DNA from 3 places in the Streptomyces sp. NBC_01551 genome. Region 1 is predicted to be linked to each of the others. Evidence: riboswitches for the same ligand, from Rfam matches in the RefSeq annotation. Region 1 holds a riboswitch; each other region holds the start of a gene.

The links. Region 1 has a riboswitch for cyclic di-AMP ahead of OG982_RS23240 (M23 family metallopeptidase). Riboswitches for the same ligand answer to the same signal wherever they lie in the genome.
Positions count from the first base shown of each region.
Region 2: it holds a riboswitch for cyclic di-AMP, as region 1 does, so the genes downstream of both, OG982_RS11005 (transglycosylase family protein) here and OG982_RS23240 (M23 family metallopeptidase) in region 1, are expected to answer to the same signal.
Region 3: it holds a riboswitch for cyclic di-AMP, as region 1 does, so the genes downstream of both, OG982_RS25585 (LysM peptidoglycan-binding domain-containing M23 family metallopeptidase) here and OG982_RS23240 (M23 family metallopeptidase) in region 1, are expected to answer to the same signal.

Region 1 is NZ_JAPEPX010000001.1:5,126,766-5,131,678, reverse strand. Features, by position in the region: gene OG982_RS23255 (bifunctional GNAT family N-acetyltransferase/acetate--CoA ligase family protein) at 1-524, opposite strand, end outside; gene OG982_RS23250 (HPr family phosphocarrier protein) at 710-991, shown strand; gene OG982_RS23245 (GntR family transcriptional regulator) at 1,217-1,882, opposite strand; gene OG982_RS23240 (M23 family metallopeptidase) at 2,066-2,863, opposite strand; cyclic di-AMP (ydaO/yuaA leader) riboswitch at 2,876-3,035, opposite strand; gene OG982_RS23235 (pitrilysin family protein) at 3,232-4,599, opposite strand; gene OG982_RS23230 (pitrilysin family protein) at 4,620-4,913, opposite strand, start outside.
Region 2 is NZ_JAPEPX010000001.1:2,461,417-2,466,329, forward strand. Features, by position in the region: gene eno (phosphopyruvate hydratase) at 1-1,193, opposite strand, end outside; gene OG982_RS11005 (transglycosylase family protein) at 1,467-2,222, opposite strand; cyclic di-AMP (ydaO/yuaA leader) riboswitch at 2,225-2,391, opposite strand; gene OG982_RS11010 (transglycosylase family protein) at 2,668-3,711, opposite strand; gene OG982_RS11015 (cytochrome P450) at 3,814-4,913, opposite strand, start outside.
Region 3 is NZ_JAPEPX010000001.1:5,670,258-5,675,170, reverse strand. Features, by position in the region: gene OG982_RS25595 (MBL fold metallo-hydrolase) at 1-857, opposite strand, end outside; gene OG982_RS25590 (SGNH/GDSL hydrolase family protein) at 1,114-1,899, opposite strand; gene OG982_RS25585 (LysM peptidoglycan-binding domain-containing M23 family metallopeptidase) at 2,066-3,061, opposite strand; cyclic di-AMP (ydaO/yuaA leader) riboswitch at 3,063-3,271, opposite strand; gene OG982_RS25580 (tyrosine-protein phosphatase) at 3,550-4,356, shown strand; gene OG982_RS25575 (aspartate aminotransferase family protein) at 4,375-4,913, opposite strand, start outside.

The sequences.
Region 1 (4,913 bases):
CCGTCCTCGAAGCTGCGCTTCTGCTGGTAGCCGACGTCCGTGAAGACTTTGATCATCTTGGTGTTGGCGGGCAGCACTTCGGCGGCGAACCGGCGGATGCCGCGCTCGCGGGCCACCGCACCGATGTGTTCGAGCAGCGCGGAGGCCACGCCGCGGCCCTGGTGGGCGTCCTGGACGAGGAAGGCGACCTCGGCCTCGTCGGCGGGCGCGGAGGCCGGACGGCCGTTGGCGTCGATCCGGTCGTAGCGGACGGTGCCGATGAACTCGCCGCCGATGGTCGCCGCGAGGCCGACGCGGTCCACGTAGTCGTGGTGCGTGAAGCGGTGCACGTCGCGGGCGGAGAGCCGGGGGTAGGGGGCGAAGAACCGGTAGTACTTCGACTCGTCGGAGACCTGTTCGTAGAAGCTGACCAGCCGGTCCGCGTCCTCGGTGGTGATCGGCCGGATACGGGCCGTGCCGCCGTCGCGCAGCACGACGTCCGCTTCCCAGTGGGCCGGGTACGAGGGGTCCGACTCGGTCGTCATGGGGGCCACCCTAAGGCCAGGGTCGGCCGGACAGCGCCCGCGCGGCGCGTACGGCAAGCTGGGGCAAATCAGTGCAAGCTGGGGAAGGTCGAACAGTGGCGGATCGGGGCCGAGGGTCGGTCGAAGCATTCCGGGTGCCGTGAGAGACTGGTCTAGACAACCGTAAGAACCTGAAGGGCATCACCATGGCAGAGCGCCGCGTCAACGTCGGCTGGGCCGAGGGCCTGCACGCTCGTCCCGCCTCGATCTTCGTCCGCGCGACGACCGCTTCCGGCGTCCCGGTGACCATCGCGAAGGCCGGCGGCGACCCCGTCAACGCCGCTTCCATGCTGGCGGTTCTGGGCCTGGGCGCCCAGGGCGGCGAGGAGATCGTCCTCGCTTCCGACGCCGAGGGCGCGGAGGCCGCTCTGGACCGCCTCGCGAAGCTGGTCGCCGAGGGCCTCGAGGAGCTCCCGGAGACCGTCTGACCCTTCGGGTTCGACCCTCGCGTCCGCGCGAACGAGCCGTGGCCCCCGGAATACCGGGGACCACGGCTCACGCGTTTTCGGACACCGGGAGCGAGGCGCACAAACGGGGATTCCGGGCGCCACCGCGAATTCCGATAGTCCGGGCAGCGAAAACCGGCCCGAATCGAGCCACCCCACGGATATCCGGGGACGCCGCGAATATCCGTCCTTTGTATACGGGCATTGTTAATGCGAGCCGCTCGACATGTTTACGGCAGGTTGCGAAGTCCTCACCCTGATCCGGTGCGCGCCCGCCGCCCGGTCCGCGTGGATCGCGGTCAGCGTCCGCGCCCGCTCGGCGTCGCCCCGGGCCACCGCGTCCACGATCGCGCCGTGCTCCGCCCAGGAGTCCACGGGGCGCGCCGGGGCCTCCACCGAGTACATCCAGGCGATCTTGTGCCGCATCTGCGTCAGCAGCGCGATCAGCCCGGGGCTGCCGGAGGCCTGGGCGAGCGTCTCGTGGAACCAGCCGCCCAGGGCCCGCAGATCCTCCCCCTGGCCCCTCCTGGCCCGCTCCTGACCCAGCCTGACCAGCCCGCGCAGCACCTTGAGGTGGGCCTCGCTGCGCCGGCGGGCGGCCCGGGCGGCCGCGAGGGGCTCCAGCAGCATCCGTACCTCCAGGAGGTCCGCGGCCTCCTGCTCGGTCGGCTCGGCCACACAGGCGCCCGCGTGTCTGCGGGTGGTGACGAACCCCTCGGACTCCAGGGTGCGCAGCGCCTCGCGGACGGGGACGCGGGAGACTCCGTACCGCCGGGCCAGCACCTCCTCGGTCAGTCTGCCGCCCGGCCCGAAGACCCCGGAGACGATGTCGTCGCGGATCGCTGTGCATACCGCGTGCGCGGGAATACGCAAGACCGGACCTCCGCTTAATTCCGACTACCGACCATCAACCGACGACTTCCGTACGGCGACTCTATTGCAACACACGATAATTTCCGAGGACGGCCGGATATTCGAAATGTTTGCCACACGAAGAAGACCCCGGCTCGGTGAGCCGGGGTCTTCTTCGAAGCGGTGCGGAGCGCGTCGGACGGGTCAGACGTTGACGCCGTGCGAGCGCAGGTACGAGACCGGGTCGATGTCCGAGCCGTACTGGGCGCCGGTGCGGGCCTCGAAGTGCAGGTGCGGGCCACTGGAGTTGCCGGTGGAGCCCGACAGGCCGATCTGCTGGCCCGGGGTGACCTGCTGGCCGACGGAGACGCTCAGCGAGGACATGTGGCCGTACTGGGTGTAGGTGCCGTCGTTGTGCTTGATGACGACGTTGTTGCCGTACGCGCCGCCGTAGCCGGCCTCGACGACGGTGCCCGCGCCCACCGCGTGCACCGAGGTGCCGGAGGCCGCGTGGAAGTCGATGCCGGTGTGGCTGCCGGAGGACCACATGCCGCCACCCGCGTGGTACTGGGTGCTGACGTACGAGCCGTCCACCGGGGCGACGAAGGTGTTGAGGCGCTTGCGCTCCTCCTCGCGGGCCGCGCGCTCGGCGGCGTCGCGCTCGGCCTTCGCCTTGGCCTCGGCAACGCGCTTGGCCTCTGCGGCCTGCTGCTTGGCGTCGGCCTCGGCCTGCGCCTTGGCGGCGGCGGCCTCGGCGGCGCGCTGCTGGGAGTCGGCCTGGGCCTCGATCTCGCCCGGGAGCTCGTCCGCGACGACGACGGCGTTGAGGCCGGTGTCCTCCATGGACGGGGCGCTGTTGCCGTCCGCGGCGAACGCGGGGGCTGCGATGGAGCCGACGACACCGGTGGTGGCGAGGGCTGCGATGCCGGCGTAGCCGGCGGTCTTGCGGCTCAGACGGCTGGAACCACGGTGCTTGCCGGCGGCACGACTGCCAAACGCCATGAAGGGGTTGATCCTTTCCTTCCCTCTCGCCTACCGGGTTAGCTGACGGGTTCGGAGCAGGAAGGTCTCCTACGGGCCCCCTCTTGCGAGGCGGTCCGATTCACCCCAGGGACGCATGTGGGTCCCCGGCTCCCCAGGCTCGCGCCTGACGGGGACTCGGCGATCGCTGTCCGGTGCCGCGGATTGCGGCGGGCACAACTGACGAACAGCACGCCTGACGCTAGGCGGATCATCAGTCAATCGCCAAACAGACTCGCGCTTTTGTTGCGTACGCCACACCGCATACACGCAACCTCACCGCTAAACAGACATAAGGGGCTCCGGCAGACAAGCCGCCGGAGCCCCTTCGGAAACGTGTCCGGATCCGCCTAGTTGCCGACCACCGTGACGTCACCGATCCCGAGGGCACGCACCGGTTCCTCGATCGCCGCGGCGTCGCCCACCAGGACCGTGACCAGCCGGTCCACCGGGAACGCCTTCACGACCGCCGAAGTCGCCTCCACCGTGCCGGTTTCGGCGAGCTGCGCGTACAGCCGCGCCTGGTAGTCGTCCGGCAGCTCCTGCTCGACCTGGTCGGCGAGGGTGCCCGCGACGGAGGCCGCGGTCTCGAACTTCAGCGGGGCGACGCCCACCAAGTTCTGCACCGCCACGTCCCGTTCGGCATCGGTCAGACCGCCCTCGGCGAGGGTGCGGAGCACCTTCCAGAGGTCCTCCAGCGCCGGGCCGGTGTTGGGGGTGTCCACCGAGCCGCTGATGGCGAGCATCGAGGCGCCCTTGCCGTCGGCCGTGGAGCGCAGCACCTGGCCGAAGGCGCGCACGCCGTACGTGTACCCCTTCTCCTCGCGCAGCACCTTGTCCAGACGGGAGGTCAGGGTGCCGCCGAGGCAGTACGTCCCGAGCACCTGGGCCGCCCAGAGGCGGTCGTGCCGGTCGGCGCCGATGCGGCCGATCAGCAGCTGCGTCTGGACCGCGCCGGGCCGGTCCACGATGACCACGCGGCCGGTGTCGTCGGCGGTGACCGGCGGGACCGGCAGCGGCTCGGCGAAGTCGCCGGTCCAGGTGCCCAGGGTGTCCGCGAGGACGGCGTCGAGGTCGATGCCGGTCAGGTCGCCGACGACCACCGCCGTGGCGGTGGCGGGGCGTACGTGGGCCTCGTAGAAGGCGCGTACGGCCGCGGAGTCGATGCGGGCGACCGTGTCCTGCGTGCCCTGGCGCGGGCGGGAGATCCGCAGGGCGGCCGGGAACAGCTCCTTGGAGAGCTGCTTGGCGGCGCGGCGCTGCGGGTTGGCCAGCTCGTGCGGGATCTCGTCGAGCCGGTTGCGCACCAGCCGGTCCACCTCGCTGTCGGCGAAGGCCGGCGCGCGCAGCGCTTCGGCGAGCAGGCCGAGGGCCTTGGCCAACCGGGAGGCCGGCACCTCCAGCGAGACCCGGATGCCCGGGTGGTCGGCGTGCGCGTCGAGGGTGGCGCCGCAGCGCTCCAGCTCGGCCGCGAACTCCTCGGCGGAGTGCTTGTCGGTGCCCTCGGACAGGGCGCGGGCCATGATGGTGGCCACGCCGTCCAGGCCCTCGGGCTCGGCGTCCAGCGGGGCCGCGAGGTTGATCTCGACGGCGATGACCTGCTGCCCGGGGCGGTGGCAGCGCAGCAGCGTCAGCCCGTTGGGCAACGCGCCGCGCTCGGGCGCCGGGAAGGCCCAGGGACGGGCCTCGCCGGCCTCCGGGCGCGGGTGGAAGGTCATCGTGACGGCTGCGGTGTCGCTCACTGCTCCGCCCCCTCGTTCTCGGCGTGCTCGGTCTCGTCGGTGTTCGCGTCGGCGGCGTCCGCGGCCGGGAGCGGCTCGTACACCAGCACCGCGCGGTTGTCCGGGCGCAGTCGGGCCGCGGCCACGGCCTGGACCTCCTCGGCGGTGACGTCGAGGACCCGCTTGACGGCGGTCAGGGCCAGCTGCGGGTCGCCGAACAGCACCGCGAAGCGGCACAGTTCGTCGGCGCGGCCGGCGACCGTGCTGAGCCGGTCGAGCCACTCCCGCTCCAGCTGCGCCTGGGCGCGCTC
Region 2 (4,913 bases), 2.7 Mb from region 1:
ACGCGGTCCGAGCGGGCCGGGGCGCCGGTCTTGATCTGGCCGCAGTTCACGGCGACGGCGAGGTCGGCGATGGTGACGTCCTCGGTCTCACCGGAGCGGTGGGACATCATGCACTTGAAGCCGTTGCGCTGGGCCATCTCGACGGCGTCGAGGGTCTCGGTCAGCGAACCGATCTGGTTCACCTTCACGAGCAGGGCGTTCGCGGAGCCCTCCTCGATACCGCGGGCCAGACGCTCCGGGTTGGTGACGAACAGGTCGTCACCGACGATCTGGACCTTGGTGCCGAGGCGGTCGGTGATGGTCTTCCAGCCGGCCCAGTCGTCCTCGAACAGCGGGTCCTCGATGGAGACCAGCGGGTACGCCTCGACGAGCTCGGCGTAGTAGTCGGTCATCTCGGCGGCCGAGCGGGACTGGCCCTCGAACTCGTACTTGCCGTCCTTGTAGAACTCGGACGCGGCGACGTCGAGCGCGAGCGCGATGTCCTTGCCCGGGGTGTAGCCGGCCTGCTTGATGGCCTCGACGATGAGGTCGAGCGCGGCGCGGTTGGACTCCAGGTTCGGGGCGAAGCCGCCCTCGTCACCGAGACCGGTGGAGAGGCCCTTGGTGTGCAGGACCTTCTTGAGGGTGTGGTAGACCTCGGCACCCCAGCGCAGCGCCTCGGAGAAGGACTCCGCGCCGATCGGGGCGATCATGAACTCCTGGATGTCCACGTTGGAGTCGGCGTGCGACCCACCGTTGAGGATGTTCATCATCGGAACGGGCAGCAGGTGCGCGTTCGGGCCGCCGAGGTAGCGGAAGAGCGGGAGGTCCGAGGCCTCGGACGCGGCGTGCGCGACGGCGAGGGACACGCCGAGGATGGCGTTGGCGCCGAGCGAGCCCTTGTTGTCGGTGGCGTCGAGGTCGAACATGGCCTGGTCGATCAGGCGCTGCTCGGTCGCGTCGTAGCCGACGAGCTCCGGGCCGATCTGCTCGATGACGGCCAGGACGGCCTTCTCGACACCCTTGCCGAAGTAACGGTTGGGGTCACCGTCACGGAGCTCGATGGCCTCGAATGCACCGGTGGAGGCGCCGGACGGTACTGCAGCACGGCCGGTGCTGCCATCGTCGAGGCCCACCTCGACCTCGACCGTGGGGTTGCCTCGGGAGTCCAGGATTTCCCGGGCTACGACGACGTCGATGGACGGCACGAGCATCTCCTTCTGGGATGTGACGCTGGGTGTGCGGTGGCGTGTCAGGCCGTGGGATGGCCTTGCCGCCTAGAGCCTAACCGGATCCGGGGACTCGGCCGCCCGACCGCCCGGGTCCTGGGACGAAAAAGGGTCCGAATACCCGTCTTCCGGGACATACGGATCTTGATCATTCGGCCCGACCGGCACAAACGGCACCGCCCGGCGCGTAGGGGAAGACGCGCCGGGCGGTGGGGATCCCGTGTGTTGCTGACCCTCTGTCGGTGGTTACCGAGAGATTCAGCTGAGCTTCAGCTTCTGACCCGGGAAGATCAGGTCGGCGTCCGAGACGATGTCCTTGTTCAGCTCGAAGAGCTGCTGCCAGCCGCCCTTGACGCCGTTCGCCTCGGCGATGGTGCCCAGGGTGTCGCCCGGCTTGACCTCGTAGGAGCCGTTGCCGGTCTTCGGGGCGCTGGTCGTCGGCGCGGCGGGCTTCGGCGCGGCAGGCTTCGGCGCGGCAGGCTTCGGCGCGGGCTTGGACGGAGCCGGGGCCTGGGCGCGCTCGGAGCGGGTGACCGGGGCCTCGGAGCGCTTGGTCTCCTTCTTCGGCTCGGCCTTCTGCTGCTTCTTCGCCTCGGGCTTCGCCTTCGGCTTGGGGGCCTCGGCGGCGCCGCCCTTGTACGAGGAGGTGGACAGGCCCTTGCCGCAGACCGGCCAGGCGCCCTTGCCCTGGCCCTTGAGGACCTTCTCGGCGATGGCTATCTGCTGCGACTTGGAGGCCTTGTTCGCGGTCGCGGCGTACGCCTTGCCGCCGTAGCCGGCCCACGTGGAGGCCGAGAACTGCAGGCCGCCGTAGTAGCCGTTGCCCGTGTTGATGGACCAGTTGCCGCCCGACTCGCACGCGGCGACGCGGTCCCACTCGGAGGCGGTGGCGGCGGAGGCGGAGCCCGCGGCCATCAGGGGCGCCGCGACGGCCACGCCGGCGACACCGGCGAGCGTGACGATGCGGACGGCCTTGGAACCGCGGCGGTGCTTGCCCTTGCCGGAAAGCAGCATGGAGTTCTCCTCACCGACGCCTACGAGGTGAGCTGTCGGGTTCGGGCGAGTGAGTGCCCGGCCACACGTGGCGTGTGGCTTAACCCCTAGCCGTTCCTGACCGTCTCTCAACGGCCCCTCCCGGCGCCTACCTTGGTTCCCCCGCTCCTGCCTTCGGCGCTTGACGCGACGACTGTTCTCTCCGGCCGCCGGCAGGATTCGGCGATGCGGTCGAAGAGGCCCGCGGTGGCGAGCGATTCAGAAGGTAGACAGGTCTCCCCCCGATGTTCAACGAGGAACATCGGGGGTAGACGACCCCTACTTGCGCTCTCCGCAAGGACGTTTGCGCAGGTGAGGGCGGGGTTTGCGGAACGCTACCGGCGTGACACGCCAGTTGAACGGAAGAGACGCATGTCTCACTTACGGATATCCGACATTCAGGCCATTCCGGATGTCCGAAGTGCCCCTATTTCTTAGCTAGATCCAGGTTCTGGCCCGGCTTGATCAGATCCGCGTTCCCGCCGATGACCTGCTCATTGGCCTGGTAGAGCGCGTTCCAGCCGCCCTTGACGCCCTTGGCATCCGCGATGGCGGCCAGGCTGTCGCCCGCCTTGACGGTGTACGTGGGGTCCGACGCGGCGTCAGGCGCGCTGGCCGTCTCGACCGCGGGCGCCCCGCGGTGCTTTCCAGCACTCTCGCCCGCGGCGCCGGCCGCGCCGGACGGGCTCGGAGAGGCGCTGGGGCCGGTGGTGGCGCCCGGGGTCCCCGGGGCGGCCGGGTTGCCCGGCGTGCCGCTCGGGGAGGTCGGGGCCGTCGGCGAGGACGGGTCGACCGGAGTCGTGGGCGAGGTGGGGTCGGTCGACGGACCGCCCGGCGTCGTGGGGCTCGTCGGCGTCGTCGGGGTCGTGGACGGCAGGTCCGGCTCGGGCATGACGGGCAGTCCGAGCGAGGGGCCCTGCGGCAGGTCGGGCAGTCCGGTGGGCGAGCCGGACAGGCCGGGCTTCGGCGTCGGGGCGCCGTAGTCCCTGGCGGGCGTGTTGCCCTGCACCGGCACCTTGGCGTCCGGGCGGGACGGGCTCGGGGCGACCGGGCCGGGTGCGTCGGCGTTGCCCGGGTTGACGTCCGCCGACGGGCCGTCCTTGGTCAGACCCGCCGGGCTGGCGCACGTCGACCACGCCTCGGGGCCCTGGGAGGCCAGCACCCGCTCGGCGACGGCGATCTGCTGCGAGCGGCTCGCGAGGTCGGCGCGCTCGGCGTAGGACAGCCCGCCCGCGTTCTTCCACTCCTCCTGGCTGAACTGGAGTCCGCCGTAGGCGCCGGTGCCGGCGTTGGCGCTCCAGCTGCCACCGCTCTCGCATTCCGCAACCTTGTCCCAGGTGGCGGCGTCAGCGGCGCTCGCGTTGGTTGCCGCGAGCAGCGGCAGCGCCAACGCGGAGCCTGTGACTCCGGCGGTGACGACTATGGCGGGCACCTGGCGGGGGCGTCTGTGGCGGCCGTTCCCGGAACGCATGAGCTGCACCTTTCGCATAACGGCGGGGTAACGGCAGAACCTAGCCGCGTTAGCACGATCGTGACAACTCCGGTCGGAAACTGACTTCGGGTCAAGCGCTCCTCAGTCGTTTCGGGGTGTGAAGCGCACCGGAAGAGTGCGCAGGCCACGCATGATCAACCCACCGCGCCAGCGCAGCTCTTGGGCCGGCACGGCGAGTTCCAGGTCGGGAAGACGCGTCAGCAAAGTCGCGAGCGCGGTCTGCCCCTCCAGTCGTGCCAGCGGAGCACCCAGGCAGTAGTGGATCCCGTGCCCGTAGCCGAGGTGCTGGTTGTCGGTGCGGGAGAGGTCGAGGGTGTCCGGGTCGGCGAACCGCGCCGGGTCGCGGTCGGCGGCCGCGAGGACCACCAGCACCGGGTCGCCCGTCGCGATGTCCTGCCCGCCGAGGGTCAGCGGCCCGGTGGCGAACCGCCACGTCGCCAGCTCCACCGGGCCGTCGTAGCGCAGGAGTTCCTCGATTCCGGTTTCCAGCAGCGCGCTCTCGCCGGCGGCGAGGGAGGACTGTAGGCGCGCGCGCTGGTCCGGGTTCATGAAGAGGGAGTGGACGCCGTTGCCGATGAGGTTGACCGTCGTCTCGAATCCGGCGAAAAGCAAGATAAAGGCCATGGCGGTGGCCTCGGCCTCCGTCAGGTGGTCTCCGTGGTCACTTGCCCGGATCAGATCGGAGATGAGGTCATTGCCCAGATCATCCCGTTTGCGGTGGATGAGTTCACCGAGATAGGTCCGCATCTGCTTCACGGAACGGGCGACGCCGCCGCGCGGGCCGCCGCCGTGCCGGATCATCATCCCGGCCCAGTCCCGGAAGTCGTCCTGGTCCTCGCGCGGTACGCCCAGCATCTCGCAGATGGCGTAGATGGGGAGCGGGAAGGCGAACTCGTGGATGAGATCCGCCTCGCCCTTCGCGGCGAACCCGTCGATCAGGTGGTCGGTCAGCTCCTGCACCCGCGGGGCGAACTCGGCCACCCTGCGCGGAGTGAACGCCTTCGACACCAGCCGCCGCAGCCGGGTGTGGTCCGGGGGGTCGATGTTGAGCAGGTGCGTCATCAGCTCCGCCTTGCGCTCCCCCGGGATCCCGGTCTTGCCCTTGGCGTGCGCCGGCTCCGCGTGGTGCGCCGGGTTCTTGCTCAGCCGCTGGTCGGCGAGGGCCTGGCGGGCATCGGCGT
Region 3 (4,913 bases), 540 kb from region 1:
TGGATGTCGGGCCAGTACTCCGAGTACGCGCCGATCTGGATCATCGTGGCGTCGAACGGGCCGTGCGCCGCGCCGATCTCCTTGAATCCGGGGAAGTAGCCGGTGTCCCCGCTGTGGAAGATCCGGTGCGAGTCGCCCGTGACCACCCAGGAGGCCCACAGGGTGAACTGCTGGTTGCGCAGACCGCGCCCGCAGAAGTGCCGGGCCGGGGTGGCCGTCAGGGACAGCCCGGCGACCTCGGTGCTCTCGTTCCAGTCCAGCTCGCGCAGCCGGTCGGGCGAGACGCCCCAGCGCTCCAGGTGCGCGCCGACGCCCAGCGGGACCGCGAAGACCGTGTCCGTACCGGCCAGGGCCTTGATCGTCGGGAGGTCGAGGTGGTCGTAGTGGTCGTGGGAGATCACCACGACGTCGACCGTGCCCAGGGAAGCCAGCGGCACCGGCACGGGGTGCAGGCGCTTGGGGCCGGCGAAGGGGAAGGGGGAGCAGCGCTCGCCCCACACCGGGTCGAACAGCACGCGGCGCCCGTCGATCTCCGCCAGCACGCTGGAGTGCCCCATCCAGGTCAGGCGCAGCCCGCTGACCGGCGGCTTCGCCAGCTCGGCGAGGGTCGTCGGGTAGACCGGGATCGGCGCGCCGGGGTTGCGCCGGACCCGCTGCTCCTTGTGGAAGTAGATCTTGGCGAACTCCGCCATGGAGCCGGAGGGCCGGGTGCGGGCGCCGATGGGGTTCTGGAAGACGCCGTCGGCGAAGTTCGGCGAGCGGCGGATCCGCTCCATCCGCGCGCCGGACGGGTCCGCGCCGAAGGCTTCGGGCCGCAGGGCGCGCAGTCGCGGACGCAGGGGACGGGAGCCGGTCAAGGCGCCTCCAGGAAGGCTCGGGGCAGGACGGGTCATACAGGCTACGACGTTCCAACGCGCACCGGACCCGAAGGATTCCGCGCCCGGTCCCCGCGCCCCGCCCGCGGGAAGGCCCCGGCCCGCCCACGCCAAGGCCCCGGCGGGCTCGCTCCACGGCTCGGCCTGCCCGCGCCACGACCCCCGCCCGCCCGCACGGCCTGCCCGCGCCACCGCGCCCGGCCGCCCTCGCCGGTGTCCCGCCCCGACCGCGCCCGTCCTACAGCGGCAGCAGGTCGGGCCGCTTGGCCTCGACGTGGTCCCCGGAGGACTCCCCTCGCAACCGCCTGCCGATCCACGGCACCAGGTACTCGCGGGCCCACTGGATGTTGTCCCGGGTCACGTCCACCGATCCGCGCGGCCGCAGCGGCGGCCACGGCTGGTCGGGGTCGGCGGGCACCTCCAGGCCGAGCACCTGCGCGGCGCGCAGCGCGACCCGCGTGTGGCCCTCGGGCGAGAGGTGCAGCCGGTCGGCGTCCCAGGCCCGCCGGTCCTGTACGGACTTCAGCGACCAGAGGTCGAGCACCGGGCAGTCGTACCGGTCGGCGATGGCGCGCACGTGCGCGCTGTACGTGGCCACCTTGCCCCGGATGTGCTTGAGGACCGGCACGCCCCGGGTGTCGAAGCCGGTGGTGATCATGACCTGCCCGACGGCGCCGGCGAGGTCGGCGACGGCCGCCTCGAACCGCTCCGCGACGTCGTCCGGGTCGCTGCCGGGCCGGATGATGTCGTTGCCGCCCGCGCAGAAGGTCACCAGGTCGGGCGCGAGTTCCTTGGCCCGCGGCACCTGCTCCTCCACGATCTGGTCCAGGAGCCGCCCCCGCACGGCCAGGTTGGCGTACCGGAAGGTGTGCTCTTCCCGCTGATCGGCCAGGAGTACGGCCAGCCGGTCCGCCCAGCCGAGAAAACTGTCCCCGGGTCCCGGGTCCCCCACGCCCTCGGTGAAGCTGTCCCCGATCGCCGCGTACGAGCCGATGGTCTTGAGTGTCGTCGTCGTCGCTGCCACGAGAACACATCCTTCACCCCGGCACGTGACCTACGCCACCGTAGGCAGGGGTTGACGGACCGTGATCTATACCACCCGGTCGGATCGGAATAACGGCGTGAGGCCGGGACCCCCCTCGGGCCCCGGCCTCACGTGTCGGTCGTACCTCGTCCGGCGGCGGCTGCCGTCAGATGCTCACGCCCTTGGTGCGGAGGTAGGCGAGCGGGTCGATGTCCGAGCCGTAGGACGGCCCGGTGCGGATCTCGAAGTGCAGGTGCGGGCCGGTCGAGTTGCCGGTCGAACCGGAGAGGCCGATGGTCTGGCCGGGGGTCACGCTCTGGCCGGTCGAGACCGACAGCTGCGAGAGGTGGCCGTACTGGGAGTACTTGCCGTCCGCGTGCCGGATGACGACCTCGTTGCCGTACGAGCCGGCCCAGCCGGCGGAGACGACGGTGCCCGCGCCGACGGCCCGGACGGTGGTGCCGGAGCTCGCGATGAAGTCCACACCGGTGTGATAGCCGGAGGACCACATGGCGCCGGCCGTCTTGTACTGGGTGGAGATGCCGCCGCCGACGGGGGCCACGAAGGCGGCCGTCTTGCCGGTGGCGGTGGAGGAGCCCGCGTCCTGCTGCTTGGCGGGTGCGGCGGCGGCCGTCTTCGCCTTGGCCTTCGGGGCCGGGGCGGACCGCTCGGCCGGCTTCTCGGCGGACCGGTCGGCCGACCGCTGCGTCGGCTGCTGCGCGCGCTTCGGGGCCGGGGCGGACTGCGCCGGGGCCTCGGCCGCCGCGCCCTTCGCGCCCAGGGTCAGCTTCAGACCCGGGTGGATCAGGGAGGGGTTGGCGCCGACGGCCTCGCGGTTGTCCTCGTAGAGCCGCTCCCAGCCACCCTCCAGGTGGCGCTCCGCGGCGATCTTCGAGAGGTAGTCGCCCGGCACGACCGTGTACACGGCCGGCGCGGCCTGCGTTGCCTGCGGGGCAGCGGCCTGCACCTGCGGGGCGGCGGCCCGCACCTGCGGCGCCGAGGCCGGAGCGGCGGCGGGGGCGGCGGTCTGGCCGCCGGCCGCGGAGGCGCCGGTCGCACCCAGCAACGGCAGCGCGAGGGCCGCGCCACCGGTGCCCGCCACGGCGAAACCGCGCGAAATCGAACGGGACTTGGGACGGCGGTGCTTACCCTTTGCGGGCATGGCATTTCCTCTCCGTCGCCTGCGAGGTGAGCTGTCGGATTCGGACTGGAGATGTCCGGCCGTACATGAACAGCACATGTACGGCTTCACCCCAAGCCGTCCCGGACAGAGATCCGGAACAGCGGCTTACCTGGTTCCCCCGCTCCTGCCGCGCGCGCTGATAGTCGGGTGCGGTTCCCGGGCGGCGGCAGGATTCGGCGGTCCACCCGGATCGATCGCGAAGGTAATCCAGCCGCGCCACGCGGAACAAGCCACGAATTCCCTGACGCATTCGCAGGTATGAGGGATCAACGGAATTCCCGTCACCCTCCGTCCATTCCGGACCCTCAACAACCGCCCTGGCAAGGCAATTCGACTTCGGCGATCAGGCACTCACGGTCACCGTATGATCTGGCTCACGGGGACGGACCCGATCTCGCCTCCGGATATGGCAAGTTGGCGCCAAACAGTGTAATTCGGACACCCCACGACGATGCGGAGGAGTTCCCGTGACCCAGCAGATACCCCAGGCCCCGTACATGGAGCCGGAACTGTCCGGAGTGCGCAATTTCCGTGACGTCGGCGGGATGCCGACCGCGGACGGACGGAGGGTCAGGTCGGGACGACTATTCCGAAGCGGACATCTGGCACATGCCACCGAAACCGATGCAGACTTCCTCGCGTCGCTCGGCCTGCACACCGTCTTCGACTTCCGCAACGGCGCCGACCGGGCCCTCGACGGCCTCGACGTGGAGCTCCCCGGCGTCCGGAACGTCAACATCCCGCTGTCGGACCCGGCGGACGGCAGCGAGTTCTGGAAGCTGGTCCGCGAGGGCGACCTCGCCCAGCTCCGCGGCATCCTGGGCGACGGCAAGGGCGTGACCCGGATGACCGACGCGTACCGCGCCATCATCACGGGACGCACCGCCGAGCACAGCCGGGTCCTGCACGCCCTCGCCGAGGACAGCGTCCCGGCCCTGATGCACTGCGCGGCCGGCAAGGACCGGGCCGGCCTGTCGATCGCGGTCACGCTGCTCGCGCTCGGCGTGGAGCGCGACGCCATCGTGGCGGACTACCTGGAGTCCAACGCGCCGCACCGCCGCTACCGGATGCGCCGCGGCGGGGAGCCCGCAGGGGCCCGCTCCCCCGAGGTGGCAGAGCTCCTCGCGCCCCTCTTCGACGCCCGCGCCGAGTACCTGACGGCGGCCTTCGACACCATCGAGACGACCTGGGGCGGAGTGGAGCCCTACCTGGCGGAGGGCCTCGGGCTGGCGCCCGAGACCCTCGGCCGGCTGCGGGACCGGCTCCTGGAATAGCCCCGCCGGAGCGGGCCGTCAGCCGTTGCCGACGGCCTGCTTCACCAGCGTCCTGCCGAAGTCCCACATCAGGCCGCCCCCTCCGTGGGCCTCGTCCATGACCGCCCGGAAGGCGGTCACGAACCGGTCCACGTCGCCCTCGTCCACGATGAGGGGCGGGATGAGCTTGATGACCTCCAGGTGGTCGCCGGAGACCTGGGTGAGGATCCGGTGCTTCTGCAGCAGCGGCACCACCACCATCTGCGCGAACAGCCCCTTGCGGGCCGCCTGGAGCATGGTCCAGCGGCTGCGCAGCCCGAGCGAGGACGGCCGGCCGAACTCGATGCCGATCATCAGCCCGCGCCCGCGCACCTCGTGCAGCAGCTCGTACTCGTCCACCATCGCCGCGAGCCGCCCGCGCAGCAGGTCACCCGTCGCGCGGGCGTTCGCCACGACCCCTTCGTCGTCCATCACCGAGAGGACCGCGAGCCCGGCGGCCATCGCCTGCGCGTTGGAGCCGAAGCTCGCGGAGTGCACCAGCACCCGGTCCATGGAGGAGTAGACCTTCTTGAAGATCC